DNA from 3 places in the Limosilactobacillus sp. genome. Region 1 is predicted to be linked to each of the others. Evidence: predicted binding sites of a transcription regulator. Region 1 holds the regulator's gene; each other region holds the start of a gene.
What was found. The regulator Rex, encoded in region 1, represses fermentation and respiration genes when NADH is low (regulators of the CRP and FNR family bind a similar motif). The targets are predictions, from matches to a motif close to TTGTGAANTANTTCACAA.
Positions count from the first base shown of each region.

Region 1 (9,991 bases):
TCAGCGCCAGCATGATCCCGGAAAAGAGGCTAATTTTGTGTACTTTTAGTTTTTCCATGTTAGTCCTTTCTGTACCGGTGATTGAAAATAATTGCAAAGTCTACTTTACCACACCCGCGGACCCGTGCGGTGCTGAAAAGGCTTTCCAAAATTTCCCCAGATAGATATTTCCCGGGAAATAAAAATAGCCGACGGGAAATTTCCCCATCGACTATTTTTACTTATTTGATTTTATGTAACGGCAGAGATTACATCATGCCGCCCATGCCGGCGCCGCCTTGTGGAGCAGCAGGGGCATTGTTCTTGTTGTCGTCAGGCTTGTCAGCAACAACGGCTTCCGTCGTCAGCAGCAGTGCGGAAACGGAGGCAGCGTTTTGCAGAGCGGAACGGGTAACCTTGGTTGGGTCAACGATTCCGGCTTCAACCATGTCTTCGAACTTGCCATCAGCAGCGTTGTAACCAATACCAGGCTTTTCGCTCTTCAGCTGGTTGATAATAACAGAGCCTTCAACACCGGCGTTTTCAGCGATTTGACGAACTGGAGCTTCCAGGGCGTCCTTAACGATGTTAACACCAGTTGCTTCGTCACCGGTGGCTTCAACCTTGTCCAGGGCAGGCAGAACGTTTACCAGTGCCGTACCACCACCAGGAACGAAACCTTCTTGGACGGCAGCCCGGGTAGCGTTCAGGGCGTCTTCGATCCGGTACTTCTTTTCCTTCATTTCAGTTTCGGTAGCAGCACCGACCCGAACAACGGCAACCCCACCAGAGAGCTTTGCCAGCCGTTCTTGGAGCTTGTCCTTATCAAAGTCAGAGGTCGTCTTGGAGATGGCCTGCTTGATTTGGTCAACCCGTTCAGCAATGGCTTCCTTGGCACCGGCACCGTCAACGATCGTGGTAGCGTCCTTGGTAACCGTAACCTTGTTGGCTTGACCTAATTGATCAACGGTAGCGTCCTTCAGGTTCATGCCCAGGTCGTCGGAAATAACGGTCCCGCCGGTCAGAACGGCAATGTCCTGGAGTTGAGCCTTCCGCCGGTCACCGAAGCCAGGAGCCTTAACGGCAACCACGTTGAAGGTTCCACGAATCTTGTTCAAAACAAGGGTTGGCAGAGCTTCACCGGTGATGTCATCGGCAATGATCAAGAGAGCACGGCCTTCCTGAACAACGCTTTGCAGCAGTGGCAGGATGTCCTGGATGTTGGAGATTTTCTTGTCCGTGATCAGGATGTATGGGTTGTCGAGGTCGGCTTCCATCTTGTCGTTGTCCGTAACCATGTATTGAGACATGTAACCACGGTCGAAGCTCATCCCTTCAACAACGTCAACGCTGGTGTCAACACCACGAGAATCTTCCAGGGTGATTACCCCGTCGTTACCAACCTTTTCCATGGCGTCGGCAATCAGCTTACCAACTTCCTTATTGTCAGCAGAGATGGAGGCAATCTGGGCGATGTCATCCTTAGTCTTAACGTCGTGTGACATCTTCTTCAAAGCTTCAACGGCTGCCCGGGTCGCCTTGTCGATCCCACGGCGAATGCCAACTGGGTTAGCACCGGCAGTCACGTTCTTCATCCCGGCGTTAACAATTGCCTGGGTCAGAACGGTAGCAGTCGTGGTCCCGTCACCGGCAATGTCGTTAGTCTTGGAAGCAACTTCGCTCACGAGCTTAGCACCCATATTTTCGAAGTGGTTTTCCAATTCAATGCTCTTGGCAATCGTCACACCGTCGTTAGTGATGGTTGGGTTGCCGTAGCTTTGTTCCAGGACAACGTTACGCCCCTTAGGACCCATCGTCGTCTTAACCGTGTTAGCTAATTTGTCAACACCGCGGAGCATTTCGTTCCGTGCGTCTTCAGCAAACTTAATTTCCTTTGCCATTTATTGTCACCTCATCGAATCGATAATTATTTTTAAGCTTTAGTTTCCTAATCAACGTGGTTCGAACTAGTCGAGCACTGCGACTAAGTCCTTTTCGTGAACGACCAGGTACTTCTCACCGTCGTATTCCACTTCGTTGCCGGCGTACTTGTCAAAGAGTACCCGATCGCCTTCCTTAACAGCTGGAGCAAGCTTTTGTCCGTTGTCTAAGGTCCGACCTTCACCAACGGCAATAACCTTTCCAGTAGTTGGCTTTTCCTTGACGTTGGATGCCAGGACAATTCCACCAACCGTCTTTTCTTCTTCAGTTTCAGCTTTTAGAACAACGCGGTCTCCTAATGGTTTTAACACGTTAATCCCTCCATCTTGTTAAATTTAATTTTGTCACTTTAGCACTCACTGTGCTTAAGTGCTAACCACAGTTATTACTATAACATCTTTTGTCCGAATTGCAATAAAAAAGTTTGACCAAATTTGACTATTTTTTAACCAACGAAAAAACGCCCCGTCAGCACTAGGCTTTCGGGACGTTGATCAATTCTTATTTGTTGTCTTCGGAATAGTTCTTAATAAAGTAGATCAGGGTCTGCAGCTCGTTGGTCAGGTCAATGTTTTGCACCTGAACGTTCTTCGGCACGGACAGGCGGACCGGAGTAAAGTTTAAGATCCCCTTGACCCCGGCTTCAACCAGCTGGTCGGTGACCTTCTGAGCCTTGTCACCCGGCACCGTCAGGATCACAACGTCAATCTGCTGTTCCTTTAACTGGGTCATCATTTCCTCGGCCGGGTAGATCGGAATCCCGCTCTTGACCGTGTTAGCCATCTCCGGCTTGGTGTCAAAGGCGGCACTGATCCGCAGGTTGGTGTCCTGGTGGAAGTTGTAGTTTAATAAGGCACTCCCCAGGCTCCCGACCCCGACTAAGGCCACGCTGACCAGGGAGTCCTGATGCAGGATGCCCTTGAAGAACTTGAGCAGGCTGGCCACGTCGTAACCATAGCCCCGCTTCCCCAACTCACCAAAGTAGGAAAAGTCCCGCCGGATCGTGGCCGAGTCGACCTGAACGGCCTCAGACAGTTCCGTCGAAGAAACCCGCTGTTTGTTGGCACTCATCAGAACGGTGAGGTAACGGTAGTAGATTGGCAGCCGGCGGGCAGTTGCACGTGGTATTTTCTTAGTTGGCATAATTATCCCCCTATCATTGATCGTTTACTCTTAACTCTCACGCTTATTGTTGAGCAAATTGCCAGCTCGATTTGAGAACTTTGTGAAATTCACATCACAATACATTCTAGCAACCTTCGGCGGTTTTGTGAACCGATCCACAATAAAAAGTGCATTTTTTATAAATTTCTTGAAATCTGTTAGAATAGATAAGAATTTATTACATCCATATTAATGAGGTTTCTTCAATGATACTATTACAAGCCAATGACGTCATGCGCCGTTTTGGGGCCGACGTTTTATTTCACAATATCAACATGCAGATCCAGGATCACGGCCGGACCGCCCTGGTTGGCCGCAACGGTGCCGGGAAGACCACCCTGCTGAAGATGATTGCCGGCATCACTACCCCCGACGAAGGCACGATCAGCAAGGTCCGCGACCTGACGATCGGCTACCTGGCCCAGGACCAGGGGCTCGACAGCCAAAACAATATCTGGGCCGAGCTCGACCTGGTTTTCGCACCCCTCCACGCCATGGAGGACGAGATTCACCAACTTGAAACCGAACTTGCGGACATTGACCCTGCCGACGAGCGCTACCAGCAGGTGATGAACAAGTACGATCGCCTGCAGAGCGACTACAAGAAGCGCGGTGGCTTTGAGTATGAATCTCGGATGCGGGGAATCCTGAAGGGCTTTGGCTTCGGCGAGGAGTACTACGACACGCCGGTCGACGCCCTGTCCGGGGGACAAAAGACGAAGCTGGCCCTGGCTAAGATTCTCCTCCAAGCCCCCCAGCTGTTAATCTTGGACGAACCGACCAACCACCTCGACATGAATGTTTTGGCCTGGCTGGAAGACTATTTGAAGAGCTACCAGGGCGCCCTGCTGGTGGTTTCCCACGACCGGTACTTCCTCGACCACGTTGTTTCCGACGTTTACGATCTCGATAACCGAACTCTGCTTCACTACACCGGCAACTACACCCAGTTCGTCGCCCACAAGCAGGAACGCCTGAAGGCCGAATGGAAGCACTACGATCAGCAGCAGAAAAAGATCGCCAAGCTGGAAGACTTTGTCAACCGCAACATCGTCCGGGCCTCGACGACCAAGCGGGCCCAGGCACGGCGCAAGCAGCTGGAAAAGATGGACCGGCTCGACCGGCCCGAAACCGACGACCAATCGATCCACTTTCATTTCCACAGTGACAAGGACAGCGGCAACGAGGTCCTCGACGTGGAAAACGCCAAGGTCGGCTACGATGAGCAGGTCCTGGCCGGGCCACTCTCCTTCACCGTCCGCAAGCCGCAGCGGATCGGGATCATCGGCCCCAACGGGATTGGGAAGTCGACCCTTTTGAAGTCGATCCTGCACCAGATCCCGTTGATCAGCGGGACGGTCAAGTTCGGGGCCAACCTGGACATCGGTTACTACGACCAGGAACAGCAGCAGCTCCATCCCGATAAGACGGTGCTCGATGAGGTCTGGGACGAGCATCCCGAGGTCCCGGAAAAAGACATCCGCTCCCTGCTCGGCAGCTTCCTCTTCGTCGGTGATGACGTCTACAAGGTCGTCCACGAGCTCTCCGGGGGTGAAAAGGCCCGGCTGGAGCTGACCAAGCTCTCCTTCAAGCCGATCAACTTCCTGATCCTCGATGAACCGACCAACCACCTGGACATCGACAGCCGCGAGGTCCTCGAAAACGCCATCAACGAGTTCACCGGAACGGTCCTCTTCGTCTCCCACGACCGGTACTTCATTAACCAGGTGGCCACCGACGTGCTGGACATGCGCAAGGACGGCATCACCCACTACGAAGGTGACTACGACGACTACCTGGCCGAACAGGCAAAGCGGGCCGCAACCGTTGCAGCCGGACAGCAGGATAATCCGGCAGGCTCAACGCCGGCTAGCCAGCCTTCCAAGGGCAAACAATCCTACCAACAGAGCAAGGAAACTCAGAAGGCCCGGCGCAAGTTGCAGCGCCAGGTCGACAAGCTCGAGGCCGAGATGACCGACCTGGAGGCCAAGCAGGAGGAAATCCAAGAAAAGATGAGCCAGCCGGAAATTGCCACCGATATCGGCAAACTAACCGACCTGCAAAAGGAGCTCGACGCCGCCAAGGAAAAGTCGGACGAGGTTGAATTGGCCTGGACCGAGGCCGCCGAAAAGCTTGAGGAATTCGACCAAGAAAATCAATAGTAAAGTCTATAAAAGGGACCAAGCAAGTCAAATTGCTTGGTCCCTTTTATACTTTATTTTCTAAACTTCCGGGTGTTTTCCGCGAGGTGGACCAGGTTACGCAGGAAGTCGTGCGTGCTGGCCTCGTAATTGTACTTCTTGCCGAGATCGTAAATGTAGCCGTTGATGTAATCAACCTCGGTTGCCCGGCCCTTAGACATATCCTGGTACATCGACGGGTAGTGCAGCGGGTTGGTGACGGAGCTGACGTACTTGATCGTCTGCCATTCTTCCTCCCGGGTGGACAGCAGCTGGATGCCCGCCCGCTCGGCCACGTCGAAGGCCTCGTTGATCAGCTGCTTGCCGAGCTTTTCGGCACCATCATAGTCGATGAACTGACCCATCTGGATTTCAAAGAGGGTGCAGATCGTGTTGATCACCGAGTTGAAGACCACCTTGGTAAGCAGGGTGCCGTAGAAGTTGTCGTTTAAGTGCGGATTGATGTTGGCCGTGGTGAAGTCGGCGACGATCTCCTTGACCCGCGCGTCCGGTTCGCCAACCTGGGGTGCCAGGTTGATCGAGCCTGCGCCGGATTTCCCGATGAAGTCGACATCCCCCGCCTTATTCAGGACGGTCCCAATCAGGCAGGTCCCGGCAACAACGTGTTCCTTTGGGAAGTAGCGGTTTAATTTTTCGATGTGCCCCATCCCGTTCATGCCGGAGAAAACGTACTGGTGGTCCGGATGGAAGAAGTGGGCACTGCGGGTCAGCAGGTCATCTAAGGTCATCTGCTTGGCAAAGACAATGAAGACGTCGGGATCACCATCATAGTCCTCGGGCGAATAAATGTTGATCGGGACCAGGTGGCGGCCCTCGTGATCACGGGAAACGTATACCCCGCCCTGCTTTTGAATCGTTTCTACCTGGGGTGCCCAGTTATCAACAAAGTCCACCTTGGCACCCGCCAGTTCCTGGAGCAGAACCCCGAAGCGCAGTCCCATGGCACCGGCACCTAATACAGTATATTTCAAAGTCATTCTCATTTCCCCCTCTTAGTCAAACAAGTGCAGTTTAGCAACCCGGTCCACGGCTTCCTTTAGCCGTTCTGGTTCAATCAGCAGGCCGATCCGAACGTAGCCCTCACCGTGCTCACCGAAGCCGTTGCCCGGCGCCACGGCCACGCCCGCCTTATCCAGCAGCAGGTCGGCAAACTGTTCGCTGGTGTAGCCCTTCGGCACCGGCATCCAGGCGTAGAAGGTCCCCTGTGGATTGAAGGCGTGCCAGCCGATCTTCTCGGCCGCGCCCACGAAGGCGTTCCGCCGCGTCTCGTAACGGGCAACGATCTTGGCGATTTCTTCGTCCCGCTCCGGCGCGGTCAGGGCATCGATGGCCGCCTTTTGCAGCGCCGGGAAGAGGCTGACGAAGAGGTGGTCCTGGATCAGGTTCAGTGCCCCGATGATGTCGGAATTGCCGACCGCAAAGGCGATCCGCCAGCCGGCCATGTTGAAGGTCTTGGAGTAGGTGTAGAATTCGATCCCGACCTCCTTGGCCCCCGGCGTCTGCATGAAGCTGCGCGGCTGCTGGCCATCGAAGCCGATCGCCCCGTAGGCAAAGTCGGAGATGATGCCGACGTGGTACTTCTTGGCCCAGGCAACCAGGTGCTCATAGAACTCCGCCGTCGCCACCGCACCGGTCGGGTTGTTCGGGTAGTTCAGGTAGAAGAACTTTGCCTTCTTGGCCGTCTCTTCCGGAATGGCATCCAGGTCCGGCAGGAAGTCGTTTTCCTCCAGGAGCGGCACCGTCTCGAAGTTGACCTCGCCCAGGGCCGCGCCGGAGAAGTAGTCCGGGTAGCCGGGATCCGGCAGAAGGTAGGTATCGCCGGGGTTCATCAGCGCCCAGGGCAGTTCAACCAGGCCAATCTTGGACCCGCCGAGGATGGCGACTTCGGAGTTCGGGTCAATGTCGGCGCCGTACTTTTCATGGTAAAACTTGGCCGCGGCCTTCTTGAATTCCGGCAGGCCTTGGAACGGGGAGTACTTGTGGCAGGCCGGGTCGGCCACCCACTTCTGGGTGCTTTGGACGATGTAGTCCGGCGTCGGCTTGTCCGGGTTCCCCTGGCCGAGGTTGATCACGTCGACCCCGGCGTTCACCTTGGCATTGACCTTAGCGACCAGGTTGGCAAAGAATTGTTTCGGTAAGTGATTGAGTAAGTCTGACTGTTCAAATTTCATAATAATCTTCCTCCCTAACGATACAGGTCCGGCCGCCGATCCGAGAAGACTGGGATCGGTCCCCGCACTGCTTTTAATTCATCCAAATCTAAATCGGCAAAGTAGAGCTGCTCGCCGCTGCCGTCACCGACAATGATCTTCCCCAGCGGGTCGATCACCAGTGAGTGACCGTCGAAGTGGTTGTCGGGATCGTCCCCGACCCGGTTGACTGCCACCACGAAGGCCTGATTTTCAATCGCCCGCGCCTGCAGCATGATCCGCCACTGCGGGATCCGCACGGCCGGCCATTCCGCGGGCAGGTAGAGGATGTCGGCCCCGTGACGAGCCACCGTCCGGATCCATTCCGGAAAGCGCAGGTCGTAGCAGATGAAGCTGGCACTCGACACGCCCGCCAGGCGGAAGAAGTTCTCCCGGTCCCCGGCGGTCAGGTACTGGTCCTCCTTCATCAGGCCAAAGAGGTGGACCTTGTCGTAGGAAGCGACCGCCTGCCCGGTTGAGTCGTAGACCAAGGTGGTGTTGTAAAACTGGTCGCCGTGCTTAGTGGCAACCGAACCGCCGACGATATTGATCTGGTACTGGCGCGCCAGGCGGCTCAACAGCTCCCGGGTCTGGGCGCCGTCCGGGTCAGCCAGCTGGTCCAATTGATCCAGGGCGTAGCCGGTATTCCACATCTCCGGGAAGACAACCACGTCCGCGTCGCCCTGGGCCGCCTGTTTGGTAAAGGCCGCCACCTTGGCCGCGTTGGCCTGCGGGTTCGCAAAGGCAATGTCAATCTGTGCTAGGGCCACTTTCAAACTCATTTTCTCCACCTCAAACAAAAAAGAGCACTCATCCTTATATTTAAGGACGAGTGCTCTTTCCCGTGGTGCCACCTTAGTTCGCCGCCCGCTCACACGGACGGCCTCGTGGAGTCAATCAACTCCCGGTATTGGTAACGGCTACCACCCCGTCGCCAGCTCAGCTAGGCCTCGCCGGCGCGTCATTTTTGCAGACCATCTTCACGGCTGGCAACCATCCCTTCGCACCGCCCAGGGACTCTCTGAAAATTGCGCCACCGCTACTCATCTGACTGACGTTCTCTTAACTTGTTGTCGCTTATTCTAATTAACGATTAAGAAAAAGTCAATAGTTTTCTAATATAATTTTAATTAATTCTCAGACTTGACAAATAAATCGCCGGGACGGTAAACTAAGCGTGTGGTCATAGTAGGTCAGACCAGAGAGCGGGGTCATCGGCTGCAAGCCCCGCCACCAATACCGAATCCAAGCCACATCGAACTAACATGTAAATAAATTTTTAGAAAAAGAGTAAAGCACGTCTTTAAACGAGAATGGTAACGCCGTCACTGGTGTCTCGATTAAGGGCGTGCTTTTGTTTTAAGGAGGGAATTGCCCAATGGCAGAAAAGAAGCAACGAATCGTCGTCAAGGTCGGGACCAGCAGCCTGATCCTGCCCAATGGCCAAACCAACCTGCGTGCCATCGACCGGTTGGCCTTCACCCTGGCGACCCTCAATCACCAGGGCTATGAAATGGTGCTGGTATCATCCGGGGCGATGGGGGTCGGCCTGGCGAGCCAGGGACTGCGGGAACGTCCCAAGCCGATCGCCAAACAGCAGGCCCTGGCCGCCATCGGGCAGACCGAACTGATGCGGATCTATTCCCAGCGCTTCCTCGACTATCAGACCAAGGTCGGCCAGCTGCTTTTGACCCGCGACGTGCTCCACTTCCCCGTCAGTCGCCAGCACGTTCTTAACACGATCTCGACCCTGCTGGACGACGGCGTGGTGCCGATCATCAACGAAAACGACCCCGTCTCGGTCGACGAGCTGGATCATCACACGACCTTCAGTGATAACGACGAGCTGTCGGCCCTGGTGGCAACCCGAATCGGCGCCGACCTGCTGATCGTGCTTTCGGATATCGACGCCTTTTACGACAAGGATCCCCACAAGTATCCCGACGCCCAGCCAATTCGCCGGGTCGAAGAATTAACGCCGGAGCTGCGGGCGGCCGCCAGCGGCTCCAGCACCCGCTTCGGCACCGGCGGGATGGTCACCAAGCTCCACGCCGCCGCCACCACCATGGAACACCACCAGCAGATGGTTCTCTGTTCCGGCGCCGATCCCCGGATCATCTTCAGAGTCGTCAAGGGCGAAGCGGTCGGCACTCGATTTGGCAAGTAGAACATAAAGGAGGAATTAATCATGAATCAGGAATTAATTAAGATTGGTCAGCGGGCCCAAGCCGCCGAAGACATTCTATCCCAGCTCGACACGGCCACCAAGAACGCGGCCTTAAACGCCATGGCGGACGCCCTCGATAACCATCAAGACGAGATCATCGCCGCCAATCAAGAAGATATGGCAAATGCCACGGCAATGCCGAAGAAGTTCACCGACCGTCTGCTGGTCAACGCCCAGCGGATCGCCGACATGGCAAACGGCCTGCGCGCCATCGCGAGTCTGGCCGACCCAACTGCCCGGATCGACCGCGGCTGGATCAACGCTGACGGCCTGCAGATTCTCCAGCGCCG
Region 1 is NZ_JAKVPE010000001.1:2,028,059-2,038,049, reverse strand. Features, by position in the region: gene LKE23_RS09600 (APC family permease) at 1-58, opposite strand, end outside; gene groL (chaperonin GroEL) at 249-1,880, opposite strand; gene groES (co-chaperone GroES) at 1,947-2,231, opposite strand; gene LKE23_RS09585 (redox-sensing transcriptional repressor Rex) at 2,422-3,063, opposite strand; gene LKE23_RS09580 (ABC-F family ATP-binding cassette domain-containing protein) at 3,291-5,246, shown strand; gene LKE23_RS09575 (ketopantoate reductase family protein) at 5,300-6,262, opposite strand; gene LKE23_RS09570 (pyridoxal phosphate-dependent aminotransferase) at 6,278-7,456, opposite strand; gene LKE23_RS09565 (carbon-nitrogen family hydrolase) at 7,471-8,256, opposite strand; gene proB (glutamate 5-kinase) at 8,853-9,641, shown strand; gene LKE23_RS09555 (glutamate-5-semialdehyde dehydrogenase) at 9,663-9,991, shown strand, end outside.

Region 2 (9,991 bases), 1.0 Mb from region 1:
CGAAGTAGTATTTAGGATATTGCACTGGTATTCCAGCTACCTAACTTACAGAACTCCGCTCTTTTACCAAGGCTAGTTCCTAACCAACGGCTTTTAATCCTCTACGCAAGATATTAACTGCCGCATTAATATCTCGATCGTGGTGTATTCCACACTTAGGACAAGTCCATTCCCGGATTTCTAGCGGCTTCTTACCACTGTGATACCCACAAGTGCTACAAATCTGACTGGTGTAGTTAGGCTTAACCACGATTAACTGTTTACCATACCAAGCACACTTATACTCCAACATGGTGCGGAATTGATACCAACTGGCGTTCGCAATAGATTTAGCTAAGCAGTGATTCTTTTGGAGATTCTTGGTTTTCAAATCCTCAATCACAATCACGTCATACTGCTTAACTAAATTAGTAGTGAGCTTATGCAGGTGATCCTTGCGCTTGTTGGCTATCTTTTGTTGGTAACGAGCCTTTGTCACTCTGGCCCGTTGCCAATTTTGATAGTCGTCCAGATCTTCTTTAATCGTTTTATGATTATGATTCCACTGACGAACGGCTACCATTGCCTGGTGACGACGTTTAGAGTATTTGCTTTGCCACTTAACGGCTTGCTTTTCATGCCATTTGGCGTTAAAAGAAGCGTATTTGTCTCCATCGGAACTGATGGCTAAATCTGCGATGCCAACATCTAGGCCAACGGATTTTCCAGTTTTGGGCAGCTGGCAAGTTTCAGTTTCAACTTGTAAGGATAGGTAATAACGTCCCGTCGGGTCATAACTAACGGTGTACCGCTTAATTTTGGCATTGCCAACTTGATTAGTCTTGCTCGTGCGGATACTGCCTAGTTTTGGCAATTGCATTCTACGTTTGGCAATCACCTTGCAAGTTGATCGTCCCGTATAGGATTGGCGTAAAGCGTGACGGCTTTTGAAACGTGGATAACCACCCCGATGCTTGAAGAGCATTTTGAATGCTTGAGCGAGATTATGATTAACCACTAGAAAACTAGTTGCGTCACTTTCTCTGAGATACGGATATTCTTCTTTGAGACGTTTAAGCAGGTAATTCATGCCGTATTCATTAACAAAATGACTGTTAGGGTTGTTCTCATAACGTTCCTTAGCCATACCCAACATCAGGTTCCAGACTTTCCGGTCATTACCAAACATCTGCCAAAGCTGGTCTTGTTGAGCCTTAGTTGGGTACAAGCATAGCTTGACTCCTTTAATTACCTTACTCATTCTAAGTTCACCTCTTTACGGCGTTGGTCGTCAATATATTTGGCCACGGCCTGCTCATTGACCGCACCAATGCTTTCAACATAGTAACTCGGTGACCACAGGTGGCGTCCCTGCTTCTTCCAGTAACTAGTTCGCAGCTCAGGGCACTCTCTAAATAATTGCCAAGCGGAAATCCCTTTTAACCAGCGTACGATATTCGTCACCGATAATTTAGGTGGCGCACTCACTAATAAGTGAATGTGATCGTCTTTACCAATCTCCATGTGGGCAATTGTAAAGCCATATTTTGAAGCAATTTCATACAAGGTTCGCTTCAAGACTATTTCAACGTGTCCTTTCAGCACTTTGTTGCGATACTTAGTTCCCCAAATGAGATGGTAATTAAGATTGTAGACCGATGTTCTACCATATGTAAGCCTATTTATATCCTTCATATCAATAATTATATCATATTGTACGCTATCCATGTGCCCGCTGGGTACAAAAGAAGGGCAATTCATCACGTCTTTAAAAGAACGTGTTTCCTTGCCCACTTTCAAAAAAGATTCCTCGCCTGGTGCTGAAACCGAGCGGGGAATCTTTGTTTTTCGTCCGGCTTTTAGCAAGGCTTCTTAATTGCCTCGAAGCAGCCAATCGATTAACATGGACGAAGACGAAAGGAGGGGGAGCCAGTGCGGCGGCGATTAATTCTATTTTATTTGATCACGCTTTTGGGGCTGACGTTTGCCCTGCCAGTCCAGGCCGACCAGCTGCCGACAACGCCCTTTAGCGATTCGAGCGCAAGTGATGCCAGCCAACCAAGCCTGACCTTTAGCACCAAACCGTCCCAGCGCCGGCACCACTACGCGATTCCGCAGAATACCCCGGTTCCCCTGGAGGGCATTCGTTGGCCAAGCAAGAAGGTGACCATCTGCATGCAGACGGACGATCCGCACATTCAACAGGCCTTCCGGGATGCCGTCAAGCGTTGGAATAAGACGAAGGCCATTCACTTTCGCTGGATCAAGAATGCCAACAAGGCGGAGGTCATCGCCCAAAGCGGGGACCTGTCCGATAATTCGCAGTCGGCCACGGTTGGCTACGTCACATCTCAGCTGGGCTCGACCAAGACCGAGTTCGACCCGGATACGCATACCCTGATCCGGGCCACGTCAACGCTGGACGCCACGCAGCTGGATTACACTAGTCGGCACTTTCGCAGCGAGGTTGCCCAGCACGAACTTGGTCACGCCATCGGGCTGGCCCACGCGCCATCCTATGCCCACAGCGTCATGATCCCACGAAACATCCAGACCGGGATCACCAAGAACGATGTCAAAAGCGTCCGGATGCTCTATCACGACTAAAAGGTTTACTAAACTTTAGTAAGCAATTGTGAGGATTTGCGCAAAACTGATTGGGCTTTAGGGCTTGGCGGGCAGAAATTAAATAAAAATTGATGATTGGTTTGAAGAAGTAAGATGGCTTGTGAAAGGGACTTCCTCGAAATAGCGGTGATTGGTATGGCTTTCGAGATAAAATTGTTGGCGATTTCACTTTAAATTCCGTTTGGTATCTGCTACTATAAGAAATGTGAAATGTATAACATGTTGATGAGAAAAGGAGAGTTTACCTTATGAAAGCTGCTTGTATGAACGATCCAGTAGATGGATATGTTACTGTTAAGGATGTTAAGCTTCGTGACCTCAAGCCAGGTGAAGCTTTAGTTGACATGGAATACTGTGGTCTTTGCCACACCGACCTGCACTGTGCTGCCGGTGAATTCGGCAAGTACCCTGGCCGGATCATCGGTCACGAAGGTGTCGGCCGTGTATCCAAGGTTGCCCCTGGCGTTACCAGCTTAAAGGTTGGCGACCGGGTATCAATCGCTTGGTTCTTCAAGGGCTGTGGCCACTGTGAATACTGCCTGACCGGCCGTGAAACTCTTTGCCGCAACGTCCTGAACGCCGGCCTGACTGCCGATGGTGCCATGGCTGAACAATGCATCGTTCCAGCTGACTACGCCGTTAAGGTTCCAGAAGGTCTGGACCCAGTTGAAGCTACTTCACTGACCTGTGCCGGTGTTACCATGTACAAGGCTCTGAAGGTTGCTGACATCAAGCCTGGTCAATGGGTATCCATCGTTGGTGCCGGTGGTCTGGGTAACCTCGGGATCCAATTTGCTCACAACGTCTTCGGTGCTCACGTTGTTGCCGTTGATGGTAACGAAGACAAGCTGAAGGCCGCTAAGGAAAACGGTGCTGAAGTATGCATCAACCGTCACGATAACAACGTTGACGAACAGATCCAAGAAAAGGTTGGCGGGGTTCACGCCGCAGTTGTTACTGCCGTTACGACCGCTGCCTTTGACCAAGCCGTTAACTCCCTGCGTCCAGATGGCAAGTTAGTTGCCGTTGCTCTGCCACAGGGTGACATGAAGCTGAACATTGCCAAGACTGTTCTGGACGGCATCATCGTTGCTGGTTCCCTGGTTGGTACTCGTCAGGACCTGGCAGAATGCTTCCAATTCGGTGCTGAAGGCAAGGTTCACCCAATCGTTCACACCCGGAAGCTCTCCGAAATCAACGACATGATCCAAGAACTGAAGGACAACAAGGTTGTTGGTCGGAACGTTGTTGACTTCTCATTGGAAAAGTAATTTGAAATAATTAAAAGCAGCGATCGTCTGGTCGCTGCTTTTTTATACTCAAAAAAATGGACGAATCACGTGGTTAGCCACGCAATTCGTCCATTCGTTTCTCTTTATAAATTGCAATTAGCCCCGCACGGACTGGCCACCGTCAACGACGATTTCCGTTCCGTTGACGAAGCGGGCCTCGTCGGAAGCCAGGAAGAGCACCGCGTAACCCACGTCTTCGGGGTTACCTAAATACCCCATTGGAATACCGGCAATCAGCTCGTCCAGCAGCTTCTTGCTAAGGGTAAACTGCTGCATCATTGGGGTGACGATCCAGCCAGGCAGGACAGCGTTGACCCGGATGTTGAACTGGCCGAGGTCCCGCGCCGCACCCTTGGTCAGGGCCCGGGAAGCACCCTTTGAGGCGGTGTACGGGGAGGCACCGGCGATTCCCTGAACGCTGGCCAGGGAAGAAACGTTGACGATGGCACCCTTGCCGTTTTGCTTCATGTAAGGAACCACGTACTTCATCCCCAAAAAGTGGGACATGGCGTTGATGTCCATGAAGTGGTGCCAGTCGTCGACGGTTGAGTCCTCCAGGCCGCTGGTCGTATCGGTGTTCCCGATGCCGGCGTTGTTGACCAGAATATCGATCTTGCCGAACTTGGCCATCGTCTGGTCGACAACCTTTTGCCAGTCGTCTTCCTTCGTGACATCCTGGATGATTGGCAGAATGCGGTCACCAAACTTTTCCGCAAACTTGTTGGCCTGCTTCTTTAAGAGGTCGAACTGGACGTCGGTCGCAACCACGTAGGCTCCTTCTTGCAAGAAGAGGCGGGCTTCGGCGGCACCCTGACCACTTGCGGCACCGGTGATAATCGCAACTTTATCTTTTAAACGATCTGTCATAATCGAAAGTCTCCTTTAATTGATTAGCGTTGTTTATCCAGCCGAAACGGCCTTTGTCAAGAAAAATTATAAAGGATAGGCGAGCGGTCGTTCAAGGGCTTTTGCGGCAAAGTTCAGAACTTTTCGTATTTTTACAGTTTCGATGAATAAAATGGTAGATTATAGAATGAAGTTAGCCACCCAGTTGGTGGTAAATAAAAAACGCCATTCGGCGTGACATCAGGTATCATATTAAGTGAACCAAACCTATATGAAAGGATGTCCGTCAAATGACGCACTTAAATGATACCATGTCTACTATTTTATTGACTACTCATAAAAAGAATGCTCATCTTACTAAAGAAGAACGTGTGATGATTGCGACTTTAAAGTCGCAAGGACTTTCCAATCGCGCAATTGGTCGCCAATTAGGAGTTAATCATCAAACAATTAATAACGAGCTCAACCGTGGTACGGTCCGCCAACTTCGTCGTCAAAAATCTAATGGTAAGATTTACGAATATTCTTACTACATCTATAGTTATGAAGCTGGTCAGGCCACATATCTTGAACATCACCGCCATTCTGGTCGTCGTCGCTTATATTATTCTTCAAAGCAATTTTTACGATTAGCTGATCAGCTAATGCTTGGTGAGTTTGACGACCACCATTACTCCCCACAAGCGGTTATTTATAAGGCTCGAGATTTAATGAATGATGGCACCCTGATCCCAAAGTCGGTTGTAACTTTATATCAATGGATTAATGAGGGTGTGCTTCGTACGTCCAATTTAGACCTCTTTGAAAAACCTAAACGTAAGCATCATCAAACTCATCCGCAAGCTAAAAGGTGCTTAGGGCCTAATATTGCTCAACGACCTCAAACTGCGGACCAACGGTCCGAAATTGGCCATTGGGAACTGGATACAGTTCAGGGACAGAAAAACGGTAATGACAGTGTTGTACTAGTAATGACTGATCGCCTTTCACGAGTTAATATCACGAGTAAAATTGCTGGTAAAACTGCGCATGCAGTAAATCAGTTCTTTATAAATTTGCGCCAGAAAATGGGCACAGATGCTTACTATCGCATTTTTAAGACAATAACCTCTGACAACGGTTCAGAATTTAGTGAGTTAACACAAGTTCACGATCATGTTTTCTATGCTGATCCGTATTCCCCTTGGGAACGTGGATCCAATGAGATCAATAACCGGTTTCTCCGCAAGGAGATTACCAAAGGTGAAGCTATAAATAACTATAGTAGTGCTCAGATCATAGCGACTAATGATTGGATGAATCACTATCCACGAGCTATGTTTAATGGACATTCGTCAATGGATATCTATCGTAAGGCCTTCTACCAAGAGATATCACAGCTCCATCAACCAATAATCAATTGGTCAGTATTATTTATTTGAGTCCAGTGGCTAACTTATTCTTGAAATTTAGGTCGATGAATAAAATCAAACCGTCGCTGAATTATTATAAAAAATAATTCATAAACTCGGCTGGGAATAACAGGCTTCAAAGAGCTGATTTGCTTCAATCTTTCCTCGAGCGGCAAGACTTTTCGGCAGTGTTTTGGACTAAAATATGGTAAAATTTGGTCAGAATTAGTCAAACGATGGAAGGTGATAAGGTGGAAAATCGAAGTATTTCGGATATTATTGAAGACTACCTCAAGGGAATTTTTGGGGATGATACTCAGATTGAGATTCGTCGCGCAGAGATTGCTGACCATTTCAATGTCGTTCCATCGCAGATTAACTACGTGATTAAGACCCGGTTCACCATTCAAAATGGCTACCTGGTCCAGAGCAAGCGTGGTGGGGGCGGCTATATCCGCATCGAACGAGTTAATTTACTTGGCGACGTCGATGTGTTAGACTCACTAGTCCAGGCAATTGGGGACTCGATTCGCGAACGCGATGCCTTTGCGATCGTGCAGACCCTATATAATGAAGACCTGATTTCGCAACGTGAGGGGGACCTGATGCTGGTGGCCTTGTCCAAGCAAACCCTGGCGGTGGACGACGCCAACTTGGAGAACAAACTTCGCGCCCGAATCTTAGTTTCGTTTCTCAATCGGCTACGGTATGAAAGTTAGAGGATGATTGTTGATGGATAACATGTTTACACCAAGCGCCAAACATGTCTTAGAAATTGCGCATGAACAGGCAAAATACTTTAAACACCAAGCTGTCGGCACTGAACACCTCCTGCTGGCCCTTTCCATGGACAAGGATGGGATTGCCAACAAGATCTTTGAACAGTTCTCAATCACCAGTGACGACATTCGTGAAGAAATTGAACGACTAATCGGCTACGGAACAATGGACGATCTCGGCCCGGCAGACTACCTGCCGTACTCGCCAAAGGCTAAGCAGGTGCTGGCCCTGGCTGGTCAGGAAGCCCAGCAGATGCACACCTTGAAGATCGGCACCGAGCACCTTTTGCTGGCACTGATTGCCGACGACGGCGTACTGTCGTCGCGGATCCTGTATAGCCTGGACGTCCTGCCACGCCAGGTTCGCAAGGTGACCCTGCGGCGGTTGGGAATCGCCGAAAACCAGGTTCGCCCGCAGCCAAACCAGCAGGGCAACAACGCGGCTGCCGCGGGGACACCGACCCTCGACAAGCTGGCCCGGGACATGACCCGGCTGGCTCGCAGTCACAAGCTTGATCCGGTGGTTGGCCGGAACAAGGAAATCAAGCGGGTCATCCAAATCCTCAGTCGGCGGACCAAGAACAACCCAGTCCTGATCGGTGAGCCGGGTGTCGGTAAGACCGCCATTGCCGAGGGCCTGGCCCAGCGGATGGTGGCCGGGACGGTTCCGGAAGAACTGGCTAACAAGCGACTGATGGTCCTGGACATGGGCTCGCTGGTCGCGGGCACCAAGTACCGGGGCGAGTTTGAAAACCGGCTGAAGAAGGTCATTGAGGAAATCCAAAATGACGGCCACGTGATCCTCTTTATTGACGAACTCCACACCCTGATCGGGGCCGGGGGTGCCGAGGGGGCCATCGATGCCTCCAACATCCTCAAGCCGGCCCTGGCCCGGGGTGAGTTGCAGACCATCGGGGCCACGACTTTGGACGAGTACCAGAAGTACATCGAGTCCGATGCGGCCCTGGAGCGGCGGTTCGCGACGGTTCAGGTCGACGAGCCAACCCCCGATGCGACCCTGAAGATTTTGAAGGGCTTGCGGCCGAAGTATGAGGAACACCACCACGCCCAGATCACCGACGAGGCCCTGGAACAGGCCGTCAAGCTTTCGGATCGCTACATTTCGGATCGCTTCCTTCCTGACAAGGCGATTGACCTGATGGATGAAGCGGCGGCGATGGTGCGGATCGACGCTGAAGAGCGGGACGAACGCAAGCCATCCTTAGAAGACAAGCTCGACCAGCTCCGTTCTAAGAAGGAAGCCGCTATTGAAAATCAGGACTTCGACCAGGCTGCCCAATTGCGCCAGGACGAATTAACCTTGCGGGCCGAGCTGAACCGGCAGGCCAAGCGGTCGGCCAAAGCGGAGCAGAATGGCTATCGGCTCAAGGTCACCGGTGAGGACGTGGCCAAGGTTGTCTCCGAGTGGACCGGGGTGCCGTTGACCCAGCTGAAGAAGAGCGAGAGTGAACGGCTGGTCAACCTGGAACGGGTCTTGCACCAGCGGGTCATCGGCCAGGACGAGGCCGTCAGTGCAGTGGCCAAGGCCATTCGGCGGGCCCGGAGCGGGCTTAAGAATCCGAACCGGCCGATTGGCTCCTTCATGTTCCTGGGCCCAACCGGGGTTGGGAAGACCGAGCTTGCCAAGGCCTTGGCCGAGGCGATGTTTGGTTCGGAAGACAACATGATCCGGATCGACATGTCGGAATACATGGAGAAGTACAGTACCAGTCGGCTGATCGGGGCGGCGCCAGGCTACGTTGGCTACGACGAAGGGGGTCAATTGACCGAAAAAGTTCGTCAGCACCCGTACTCCGTCGTTTTGCTGGATGAAGCCGAAAAGGCCCACCCGGACGTTTTCAACCTTCTGCTGCAGGTCTTGGACGATGGCTACCTGACCGATGCCAAGGGGCGGAAGATCGATTTCCGGAACACCATCATCATCATGACCTCCAACCTGGGAGCAACCCAACTTCAGGACGAAAAGGAGGTCGGCTTCGGTGCTAAGGACCTCAGCCAGGATTACAACGCGATGGCAGCGGCCATTAAGCAGCAGCTGAAACTTCATTTCCGGCCAGAATTTTTGAACCGGATCGATGAGACGATCATCTTCCACTCCCTCAACAAGAAGGAGCTGCACCAGATCGTCAAGCTGATGGCGGATGAGCTTCGCAAACGGATTGCCAGTCAGGGGATCGACCTGAAGATCACCCCGGCGGCAATTGATGAGATTGCCAAGTTGGGCTACAACCCGGCATACGGGGCCCGGCCGCTGCGGCGTGCACTGCAGGATCACGTTGAGGATGGCCTCAGCACGGCGCTTCTGGCGGGCCAGATCAAGGCTGGCGACGAGGTGACAATTGGCGCCAACCATGGTAAGCTGACAATGAAAGTTAAGAAACCGGCGGGAACCAAGCCGGTCCTGGTAAAACTTAGTGATTAAAATTAGGGGAGCAACCAGCTACAAAGGGGTTGCTCCCCTAATCCGTGCCGAATTATGTGAAATCGTTGTCATGAGGACTTGTTCGGCATTATAATGTTAACTAATACGTGAATTGAATGAGGAGAGATGTTTAATGCGACGTACGGAGCAGCTCGAAAAGACTCGGCAGGCGATCTTGCGCACTGCCACCCGTCTTTTCTTGCAACGAGGGTTTGGTCAGACCTCGACCCGAGATATTGCAAAGGAGATTGGGATTACCCAACCGGCCTTATATCACCATTTTAGCGATAAGGAAGTGCTCTTCCTGGAAGTGATGACGCGCTTTTCACTGAAGGTGCGTCAGGACATCAACAAGGCCCTGCGCAAGCACGACCTGTCACCGGAAGACCAGCTGTATGAAATTGTGAAGGCCTTGCGCCGCCATCACCCGATCAGCATCTATGAACAGTACAATCAGGCGATGCGGCTCTTGTCCAAGAGTGCCCAGCGGAAGTTCAACATGATCTTCATGATGGATTACCTGGACCCGATTGGTGATTACTTTAAGCAGCCGGCGGTGCACCTGCGTGGCGACCTGTTGCCCAAGGAAGCGGCGGAATTATTCCTGGCCAGTCTGACCCCGGTTTTCGGGAC
Region 2 is NZ_JAKVPE010000001.1:1,011,746-1,021,736, reverse strand. Features, by position in the region: gene LKE23_RS04965 (RNA-guided endonuclease TnpB family protein) at 80-1,240, opposite strand; gene tnpA (IS200/IS605 family transposase) at 1,237-1,674, opposite strand; gene LKE23_RS04955 (matrixin family metalloprotease) at 1,912-2,586, shown strand; gene adhP (alcohol dehydrogenase AdhP) at 2,856-3,878, shown strand; gene LKE23_RS04945 (SDR family NAD(P)-dependent oxidoreductase) at 3,996-4,766, opposite strand; gene LKE23_RS04940 (IS30 family transposase) at 5,036-6,166, shown strand; gene LKE23_RS04935 (CtsR family transcriptional regulator) at 6,388-6,855, shown strand; gene LKE23_RS04930 (ATP-dependent Clp protease ATP-binding subunit) at 6,869-9,358, shown strand; gene LKE23_RS04925 (TetR/AcrR family transcriptional regulator) at 9,492-9,991, shown strand, end outside.
Region 2: adhP (alcohol dehydrogenase AdhP) is a predicted target of Rex. The motif match lies at 2,811-2,828, and genes of this name have one in related genera.

Region 3 (9,991 bases), 970 kb from region 1:
AGAGTCCAGGGATCACGTCGCCATTGCCGTCCAGAACCTGTGTCTTTGGCGTGATGTGGATACCACCCATCGTGTAGTGGATGGCCGGAGCGATGTGGATGGCGAAGAAGCCTGGCTTGTCAATGCCCCGGTCCATTCCGGTCGTCCGGTTGAATGCGGCATCGTCGTGGTTGGCCACGGCCGTGTTCCAGGTCTTGACCGTCTCTTCCAGGACGGCCGGATCCATCTTCAGCTTGTCCGCCAAGTCCGCGATCGTGTCGCCGTGAACGACCAGGCCAACCTTGTCGTAGAATTCGATGGCCTTGGCCCGATCACGGATTCCCTGGTCAAAAATCAGGTAGGCACTGTGCTCCGGCAGGGCCGTGATCGCGTTGGAAACGATCTTCCGGGTGTTCAGTTCGTTGACGAACCGCTTCCCCTCGGCGTTGACCAGGATGGCCCCCTCGCCACGGACCGCTTCACCGATCAGGTAGACGTGCGGGTGGTCCTGCTGAACGGTCGGGTGAACCTGAACCAGGTTCATCTGCATCAGCTCGGCACCGACGTTCTCGGCCAGCTTCAAGCCGTCACCGGTCGCCCCCGGTTGGTTGGTCGTCTTGTAGTCCTTCAGGTCGGGACGGAAGCGTTCGATGTACTCCTTGGAGGCGCCGAAACCACCGGTGGCCAGAATGACCGCCTTGGCGCTGATCGTCTTGATCAGGCCGTTGGCGTTGACGTGCACCCCGTTGATTCGGCCGGCGTCGTCCTGGAGCAGCTTGGTGACCTTGGTCTGGTTGAAGACCGGAATCTTTTCTTCGGCGACCACCCTTAGCAGGCTCTTGACCAGGAAACCACCGATTGGCGCCATGCTGGCCGGACGGTGGGTCCGTTTTTTGGACATCCCCCCGGTCACGGTGATGTCATCCAGCTTGATGTCGTGGTCGGCCAGCCAGTCGATTGCCGGCGCGGTGTGGTAGACGAAGTAGCCGAGCATGTCCTTATCGTTGAGCCGGCCCCCGTCCTTGTAGGTTTCGTGGTAGAAATCGGCAACGTTGTCGATTACCCCGTGCTTCAGTTGAACGTTGGTTTCGGCGGCGTTCATTCCGGAAGAGGCCCGGTTGGTGTTCCCACCCAGCTCTGCTTCCTTTTCAAAGACGGCGACCTTCATCCCCAGCTCGTGGGCTTGGATGGCGGCGGCCAGACCGGTCCCACCGGAACCGATGATGACGGCGTCGTAGCTGTCTTCTAGTTTGCTAACGGATAATGGTTGAAATTCTTCTGCCATTTTGTTTTAGCTCCTTTTTGAATTAGTCCTGACGATCAACGTTGGTCATCTTGAGCATGTCCATCCATTCGTCATACTGGGCCTCGGTAACCTTACCGGACTTCAATGCCGCTTCCTTCAGCGTGCTGCCGGCCTTGTCAGCGGCCTGAGCAATCTTAGCGCTGTCGTGGTAACCGATGTGTGGTGACAGGGCGGTCACGGTCATCAGGGAGTTGTCAACCAGTTCGGCCATCCGCTTTTCGTTGACGGTCAGGCCGTGAACCAGTTTGTCCGCAAAGCCGGTGATCGTCCCGGTTAAGAGGTCGGCGGATTCCAGAAAGGCGTCGATCATGACCGGCTTGTAAACATTCATTTCAAAGTTCCCCTGGGAAGCGGCCATCGTAACTACGGTGTCGTTTCCGAAGACCCGGATAGCGGCCATCGTAACGGCTTCCGCCTGGGTTGGGTTAACCTTCCCCGGCATGATGGAGGAACCCGGTTCGTTAGCCGGGATGTTCAATTCATCGTAGCCGGCCCGCGGACCTGAAGCGAGGAAACGCAGGTCCTGGGCAATCTTGAACATGTCGGCGGCCAGGGTCTTCAGGGCGCCGTGGACAACGTCTAAGCCGGAGTGGTTGGCCAGGCCAAAGAACTTGTTGCTCTTGGCGGTCAGGTGCAGGCCGTAAACCTCGCTCAGCTTTTCGGCAATCTTTTCCGGCATGCCAGGGGCGGCGTTCAGCCCGGTCCCCACGGCGGTTCCACCGATGGCCAGTTCGTTCAGCGTTGGCTCCAGGGTCTTGATGTAGTCCAGATCGTGTTCCAGGGCGGCCACGTAGCCGGAAATTTCCTGGCCAAACGTCAACGGAACGGCATCCTGCAGGTGGGTCCGGCCAACCTTGACCGTCTTCCAGTACTTGTCCTGCTTAACCTTCAGCTCGTCGATCATGTGCTGAACGGCCGGCTTCAGCTTGTCCAAGGCCTCCAGGGCCACCACGTTCATGGCCGTTGGGAAGGTGTCGTTGGAGCTTTGACCCTTGTTGACGTCGTCGTTTGGCAGGATCTCAATGTCCGGGTTGAGCTGGTGGGCCTTGTGGGCAACTACTTCGTTCGTGTTCATGTTGGTCTGGGTCCCGGAACCGGTCTGGTAGACCTTCAGTGGGAAGTCACGGCGCAGCTCCTCGTCGCTTAATGACAGTAACTCGTCGATGGCCTGGACGATCAGTTCACCTTTTTCGGTGGAAATCGCCTTGGTTTCCATGTTCGCCTGGGCGGCGGCCTTCTTGATGTTCAGCAGGGCGCGGATAATGGCGAGGGGCATGTACTGGCCAGTCGGAAAGTTGTGGCGACTCCGCTCCGTCTGTGGTCCCCACAGGGCATCAGCGGGAATTTGAACGGGGCCGAGAGTATCTTCTTCAGTACGGTATTCTGTCATTTTGAAAACCTCCAAATTAATTTAACAGTCAGTGTGATCATGTAGATTGTGAAATGCTACACATCATTTAAACCACTATCCTACCGCCCAGAATGGGGCATAGTCAAACCTTTAGCACTTAATAAATTTCACTTATGTTGAGGCTTGTAAGCTCTAACACGATTGACTTTGCTGATAGCACTAATTATTTTTTCACAAGCCAGCCAAACAAAAAATCTCAAGAAATTGTTAAGTTAATTTCTTGAGATTTAGGTAATTTAAGATCAGGATCACAAAGTAATTGGACGTTCTTTGTAAAGATTGCTGATTACTTCTCACTTAATTTCAGCGTGATCACGAAGGCCAGCGAATGATCGGCGTACTTGGCGCTGATCTTGCCCTTCATCAGTTTGATCAGATACTGGGCCATCGAAAGACCGATCCCAAAGCCACTCTTGCCGTTCTTGGTGTGGGACTCGTCGGCCCGGTAGAAGCGTTCAAAGAAGCGGTGGTAGTCCTCGTTTTCGCCTTCCTTGTAGGTGTTGGCGACGGTGATCACGGCGTTCTTAGTGTGCTTAGCCGGTTGAACGGTCATTCGGATGGTCCCCTGGGGATCGCAGTACTTGTTGGCGTTGTCGAGCAGGATGTTGAAGAGCTCGCGCAGGAGGTTCTCATCCCCCGTCACCACCAGATTCGGGGCGATCTTTGTTACAAATTGCTTGTCCCCCGACTTGGCCACGCTAGAAAAGCTCTGGCTAACGCTCGTGGCAAGCTTGCTGATGTCGACCGGGGCCATCGTGATGTCCGGCTGTTCCTGCATCCGGGCCAGGGAAACCAGGTTGTTGATTAACTTGGTCAGGCGGTCAACCTGCTGGCGGGTACTCTTGGTCCATTCGTTTTCCCCACCCAGCAGCTCCTGCATCTCCGTGTTGGCGGAGATGACCGTCAGCGGCGTCTTCAACTCGTGGCTGGCGTTGGTGATGAATTGCTTTTGCCGGTGCTCGGCCTGGATGATCGGCCGGATCGCCCGCCGTGAATAGAGCGTCAAAAGCAGGGCGTAAAGAAGCAACACGATTACCCCAAGCAGGGTCCCGGTGTGCATCAGCTCGGTCGTCCGTGCCATCAGCAGCGACTCATCCAGGAAAACCACGGTGGTCGCCTTCTTTTGCTTGCGAATCCGGTAGGCGTAGGCCACCCCCTGGTAGCGCATCTGCCCGTTCTTCAGGCCGCGCTTGACCGCCCGCTGTGCCAGCCGCTTGGCGGTTTGAGGACCGATGCTGGTGATGTGATCATCCTCCACGCTGGTCAGCTGGTCGGCCCGGTCAAAAGTGACGCTGAAGTAGCGGTACTGCTGGAGCCCCTCGCGCGTATACTGCGGCTGCGGGTAATGCTTCGTCTGGCCACTGGTCGGCAGCTGGCCCTCGTTGTCCACCAGGATGGTCAAAACGTTGTTGACCTCCTGACGGGCGTGGTAGTAAGTCAGGCCACAGATGCTGCCGACGATCGTCATGATGACCACCAGCAGGGCCGTGGTCGACATGGCGATGAACTTATAGCGAAACTTTTGGATCATTTACTGGTCACCGCCCGCTCAATCGAAAAGGGGCCGCCCTTTTCGCCGACAATGGTCACGGCCGAGCGGATCGACTGCAGCTTTTGCCGGAGATAGGAGATGTTGATCCAGACGTCCTCGGCATCGGCCTCCTCATCGGACCAGACGTGGTTCACCAGTTCCTCCGCCGTTAAGCTCTTGCCGGCGTTTAAGATCAGGTACTGGAGCAGACGGCTTTCCTTCCTGGTCAGGCTGATCGAATTGTGGCTTTCCAGGGACTGGTCGTTGCTGTTTAAGGTTAGGTCGCCAAATTGGATGACGTCGCGGTTAAATTCCTCACTGCGGCGCTCCCGGGAACGCAGCCGGGCCAGCAGTTCCTTTAAGGAGAAGGGTTTCGTCAGGTAGTCGTCAGCCCCCGCATCGAGGCCGTTAACCCGGTCGTCCTCTTCACCCATCGCCGTCAGCATCATCACGTAGGTCGAATCACCGCTGGCCCGGATCTCCTTCAAGGCTTCCAGGCCCGACTTGACCGGCATCATGATGTCTAAGATGATGACGTCGTAGGGATTCTCCTGGGCGTGATCAACGGCGGCCTGACCGTCACCAACCACGTCGACTTGGTAGCCCTTGGTCCGCATGGCGGTTGCCAGGACGTGGGCCAGTTGTTGTTCGTCTTCCGCTACTAAAATTCTCATTGTTCCATCCCCTAATCGTCTTCGTGAATCAGCTGGCGAATCGTCTGCATCTGAACGTCGCACGAGGCGAGCTGGTCGGCGCAGTGCTTCAACTCCCGGCTAATTCGTTCCGGATCTTTGATATCGTGTTTATACTTCATTTCGTGTTCCAGGCTGGCCCAGGAGTCCATGGCGATCGTCCGCAGCTGGATCTCGACGAAGAAGTGCCCGGGATTTTGGCCTTCAATGTCCGTGTATGGGGTCTCTTCGTCCAGAATTAGGTGGTAGCTGCGGTAGCCGTTGGGCTTGGCGTTGGTGATGTAGTCCTTTTCCTTAACAATCGTGCACCAGTCGGCCTGGCGCAGCTGGGTCAGGCAACGATCGATGTCGTCGATGAAGTTGCAGACGATCCGCAGACCAACCGCGTCCCGGCAGCGGCGCAGGGCCGACTCGGTCGTGACCGGGTAGCCCTTGCGCCGGCACTTTTCCTCCATGCTGGCGGGCTCCTTGACCCGGCCAATCAGGTGCTCGTATAGTTTCGGCTGGTCGGCCGCTACGACCTGGTCATTCAGTTGTTGGATGCGCGTGCGCGTCGTTTCCAGGATCTTGGGCAGAACCTGGTCGTAAGAACCATAGATTGACATTTTTATTCACTCCTAATGTTTCCATTATAACAACTCACTAGTTAATAGAAAAAGGCCGCGCCCCGTTTTTACCGAAACTAAAAAAAGGCGGTGGGACAGAACTCGCTTGCGAGTTCGTCGTCCCACCCCCGCGAGGCCGGCTAGGCATTTCGGGCGTTGATTTATCAACGTTCGGAATCCAGCCGGCTACCGCGCTGCAGCATTTATAAGCTATATAACAGAAAAGAGGCTAGGTTAATTTCCCAGCCTCCTTAATCATTTATTCGTCAATTGTGACCTTTTCCATCACAACGTCGTCCTTCGGCTTATCCATCTGGTCGCGGGCCACCTTGCTGATCTGCTGGACGACATTCATGCCGGAGACCACCTGACCGAAGACGGTGTGGCGGTGATCCAGCCATGGCGTGCCACCAACCTTGGCGTAGTGGTCAATCGCCTCCTGCGGGAAGCCGGCAGCCTTCATCTGCTCAACCATGTTGGCCGGCACGTGCTCGTTGGAGACGATGAAGAACTGGCTGCCGTTGGTGTTCGGGCCGGCATTGGCCATTGAAAGGGCCCCGTTGAAGTTAAACAGCCGATCGGAGAATTCGTCCTCAAAGGCGTGGCCGTAGATGCTTTCGCCACCGCGGCCGGTCCCAGTGGGGTCCCCACCCTGGATCATGAAGTCCGGAATTACCCGGTGAAAGGTCACGCCGTCGTAGTAGCCCTTCTTGGCCAGCTCGACGAAGTTCTTGACCGTCTTGGGAGCCAGGGTGTCAAAGAGCTGCACCGTGATCGTCCCCAGGTTGGTCTTGATTTCAGCCTTCGGACCCTTTGCCTGGTCCAGTGCAAGTTGTGGATAATCCATTGTCATTCCTCATTTCATTTTTCTTTTAATCATACCATGGGACTAGTCGTCCTGGCTAACCCGCAGCACGCAGGCCCCCTTGATGTCGCCCCGCTTGACGTACTTCAGGGCTTCGTCGGCACGATCAAAGGCGTACTCGTGGACCTCGGGGTGAATATCCAGCCGGTCGGCCAGGGTCAGGAACTCCTCACCGTCACGCCGCGTGTTGCTCTCGACACTGGTGATCGTCTTCTCGTGGAAGAGGTGCTTCTGGTAGTTGAGGGCTGGCACGTCGGTCATGTGGATCCCGGCCAGGGCCAGGGTTCCACCCGGAATCAGGCTCTCCATGGCCGGCAGGACAATGTCGCCAACCGGCGCAAAGATGATCGACGAATCCAACGGCACGTCTGACAGGTCGTAAGCGCCGTGGGCCGAGGCACAACCAAGCTGGAGGGCAAACTTCCGCGCATCGGCACCCCGGGTGAAGACGTGGACCTCGATCCCCTGGGCCAGTGCGATCTGGGCGGTGATGTGGGCCGAGCCGCCGAAGCCGTAGAGACCGAGCCGGCCACCAGCTGGAACGTTGGCCCGTTCAAAGGCCCGGTAGCCAATGATCCCGGCGCAGAGCAGTGGTGCCGCCTCTAAGGAATCAAACTTTTCCGGAATCCGGTAGGCAAAGCCCTCGGGCACGGTGACGTATTCGGCATAGCCGCCGTCGTGATCCCAACCGGTGTAGACGGAATGCGGGCAGAGGTTCTCCCGACCAGACCGACAGAACTTGCAGACCCCACAGGCGTGCCGGAACCACGGAATCCCGATCCGCTCGCCAAGGCTAAAGCGCTGGGTTTCCGGTCCCTGAGCAACGACCCGGCCGACGATCTCGTGGCCCGGGGTGACGTGTTCCTGGTGCACGGGCAAATCCCCCTCCGTGACGTGAAGGTCGGTGTGGCAGACCCCGCAGGTCAAAACCTTGACCAGGACCTCGCCCCGGCCTGGCGTTGGCACCGGCTTCTCAACCATCTTGAGCGGGGCACGGTCCCCGTCGATCGGCCCCGGTGTGGTGACGGCCCAGGCCTTCATTGTCTTCGGTAAATCATCCATTTGCTTATCCATGTCTATCAACCTCGCTTAATTGGACTTTACAAGGCTATTGTAGTCCTTTTCACCAGCTTGTGAAGAATTGCGCACCGTTAGTTGTAAATTTCCTGGAGCTGCTCTACCCGGCGGCGCCACTCTTCCTGTTCCTGGGCGAAGTTCGGGGTCCGGTTGATGGACGGATCGTCCGAAGCCGCCTCCTGCAGGCCGGCCGTTCCGCCGATGTCGTCGATGATTCCCGCTCCGGCGCCATCCAGCACGACCGCCCCGCTCATGCCAGCGTTGCGCAGCCGGGATTGCTTCTGCACGCTCTCGACCTTGATTTCAAACATCCAGCTGTCGCCGAAGTCGTAGATCAGGGTCAACTCATCACCCGGCTGATACTCGCCCAGCCAGTGGAGCTCGATGTCCTGCTCGTTGCCGGCCCCGCTCTCAAACACCGGCAGCTGGAAGTGGTGGTCGCCGTCGTTGAGTTCGAAGAGGTGCCCACCGTTGGCCCTAAAGCTGGCCAGGATTTGGTAACAGAGCATGTCCAGCCGGGTTGCCCCGCTGACCCGCAGCTGGCGCCACATGGTCGGCTGGTAGTCCGCCAGCGTCACCGTCAGGGTGTAGGCATCGCCCCGAAAATGACGGCCCCGATCCATCGCCTCCCGCTGCTGTTCAGCCTGCTGCTGCAGATTGCGGAGCAGGCGCTGCAGGTGGTAGACCCGCTGATGGGAATAGTGGTCGTTGATCCCCTGACCGACCGACTGGACGAACTGGTCGAAGTCGGCCGACGAGAAGAGCTGCTGGTTGCGCATGAAGCGACCCAGTTCCCGCAGCGCCGTCCCCAGGTTCCGCATTGCACTCATGCTCATCTGAACGTCGTTGAGTTCCTCATAGTGCAGCAGGTAGTTGTAGACCAGGCCGAGATCCGCCAACATCGAGACCCCCTCGCCCTCGCAAAAGCTGAGGTAGTCGGCCGCCGCGTTGAGGTCCCGGTCAATGATCTGATCACTCTTGTCCCGGTTCGTCAGGTAGCGTTGGTAGTCCTTCAAGAAGAGCTCGCTGACCGCCGTGGCGTTCATAACGTCGTTGAGCGAGGCGCTCCGGTACAGGTAGGAACGGTTGTGTTCGTTCAGCTGCGGGTGGGCCGGCAGCTGGTAGTTGTGGGCAACATAGTCCTCAAAGCGTTCGATCACCGTCTCCGAATCACCGGTCTGCGGATCCGGCAGCGTGGTATTTTCGGCCAGTTGGAGGGCCAGCTGGGCATTCGTCGGCTGCTCCTCCCAGTCAACCGGTGAATTGGGCCCGGTCAACATGTTCTGGTAGCGCTGCAGCTTCTGTTGGGCCGCCGACGAGAGCTGCCGGGTAAACTCAATCTCTTGGAACTGGTGCGACCGGATCATGCTGATCTTGGCGTGCGGCACCGGCAGCTCCCCCAATAGCTCGATGAACTCCCGCTTGAAAGCCGTCACGAAGGCCCGTGAATCGTTGAAGCGCTGCGGGTGACGGACAATCACCGGCAGGGCCAGTGCGTTGTTGACAAAAATAATGAAATCGCCCGCGGAACGGACGGACCAAGTTGCCGGACTGTCAAACTGGTCACGCGCAACTGGACCTGGATTGACGTGCAGATGCGATGCGGTCCGATTTTCAATTGGGTAGATTGTAAAATTTAAGTTGAACATTTAAGTGGACAGAAAAACCCATCAAGGTCTTTAATGGTGTTACCGTACAATCCATTAGAAAGAAGGGCCTTGATGAGCACCACTATTTTATCATTCCAGAACCGTGTTGTCATTGAAACACTTCATAATGAAGGACGTTCCTTGCGATACATCGCTAACTACTTAGGCTTTAGTAAGACCACCATCTTTAACGAACTTCACCGGCTAAATAGTGAGTACCAGGCTGAGCTAGCGCAAACTGACTTTGAACAAAAGGTTAGTCAACGGGGGCGGAAGTCTTCGCTCACTAAAAACCTTAAACACTTGGTCGAGGAAAAGATTCAAGTCCAGAAGTGGTCCCCTGAACAAGTTGCCCATGTGGTTGGGATTGCCTACAAGACGGTCTATAACTGGATTGATCAAGGCTGGCTTGATGTACAGCTACCCGATTTGCCTGATCATGGAATTCGTCGTCATCGTGCTAAAGAAAAGCGTGGTACGTTCAGTCACGGCCGCTCCATTGAGGAGCGTCCTCATAAAGTCGAAACTCGCCAGGAGTTCGGCCACTTTGAAGCTGATACCGTACTTTCTGGCAAACGTAAAGGTCAAGCTGTGGCTACTTTTGTGGAGCGTAAGAGTCGCCTGACAATTGTTAAACGGCTCCATGGCCGCGACAGTCAGTCTATGACTCAAGCCGTACTTGAACTAGCTAGTCAACTTCAAGACAAGCTCAAGACGCTGACCGTGGATCATGGGAAAGAGTTCGCTAACTATCAGACAATTGAACGGCAAACTGGTACTCCGGTTTATTTTGCCCATGCTTATTCACCACATGAACGCGGTAGTAATGAGAACCGTAACCGAGTTTTGCGACGATTTATTCCCAAGGGACAAGCT
Region 3 is NZ_JAKVPE010000001.1:1,055,525-1,065,515, forward strand. Features, by position in the region: gene LKE23_RS05150 (flavocytochrome c) at 1-1,264, opposite strand, end outside; gene LKE23_RS05155 (class II fumarate hydratase) at 1,287-2,675, opposite strand; gene LKE23_RS05160 (sensor histidine kinase) at 2,983-4,227, opposite strand; gene LKE23_RS05165 (response regulator transcription factor) at 4,224-4,901, opposite strand; gene LKE23_RS05170 (GTP pyrophosphokinase) at 4,913-5,524, opposite strand; gene LKE23_RS05175 (peptidylprolyl isomerase) at 5,784-6,371, opposite strand; gene LKE23_RS05180 (zinc-dependent alcohol dehydrogenase family protein) at 6,414-7,463, opposite strand; gene LKE23_RS05185 (plasmid pRiA4b ORF-3 family protein) at 7,541-9,115, opposite strand; gene LKE23_RS05190 (IS30 family transposase) at 9,188-9,991, shown strand, end outside.
Region 3: LKE23_RS05155 (class II fumarate hydratase) is a predicted target of Rex. The motif match lies at 2,722-2,739, and genes of this name have one in related genera.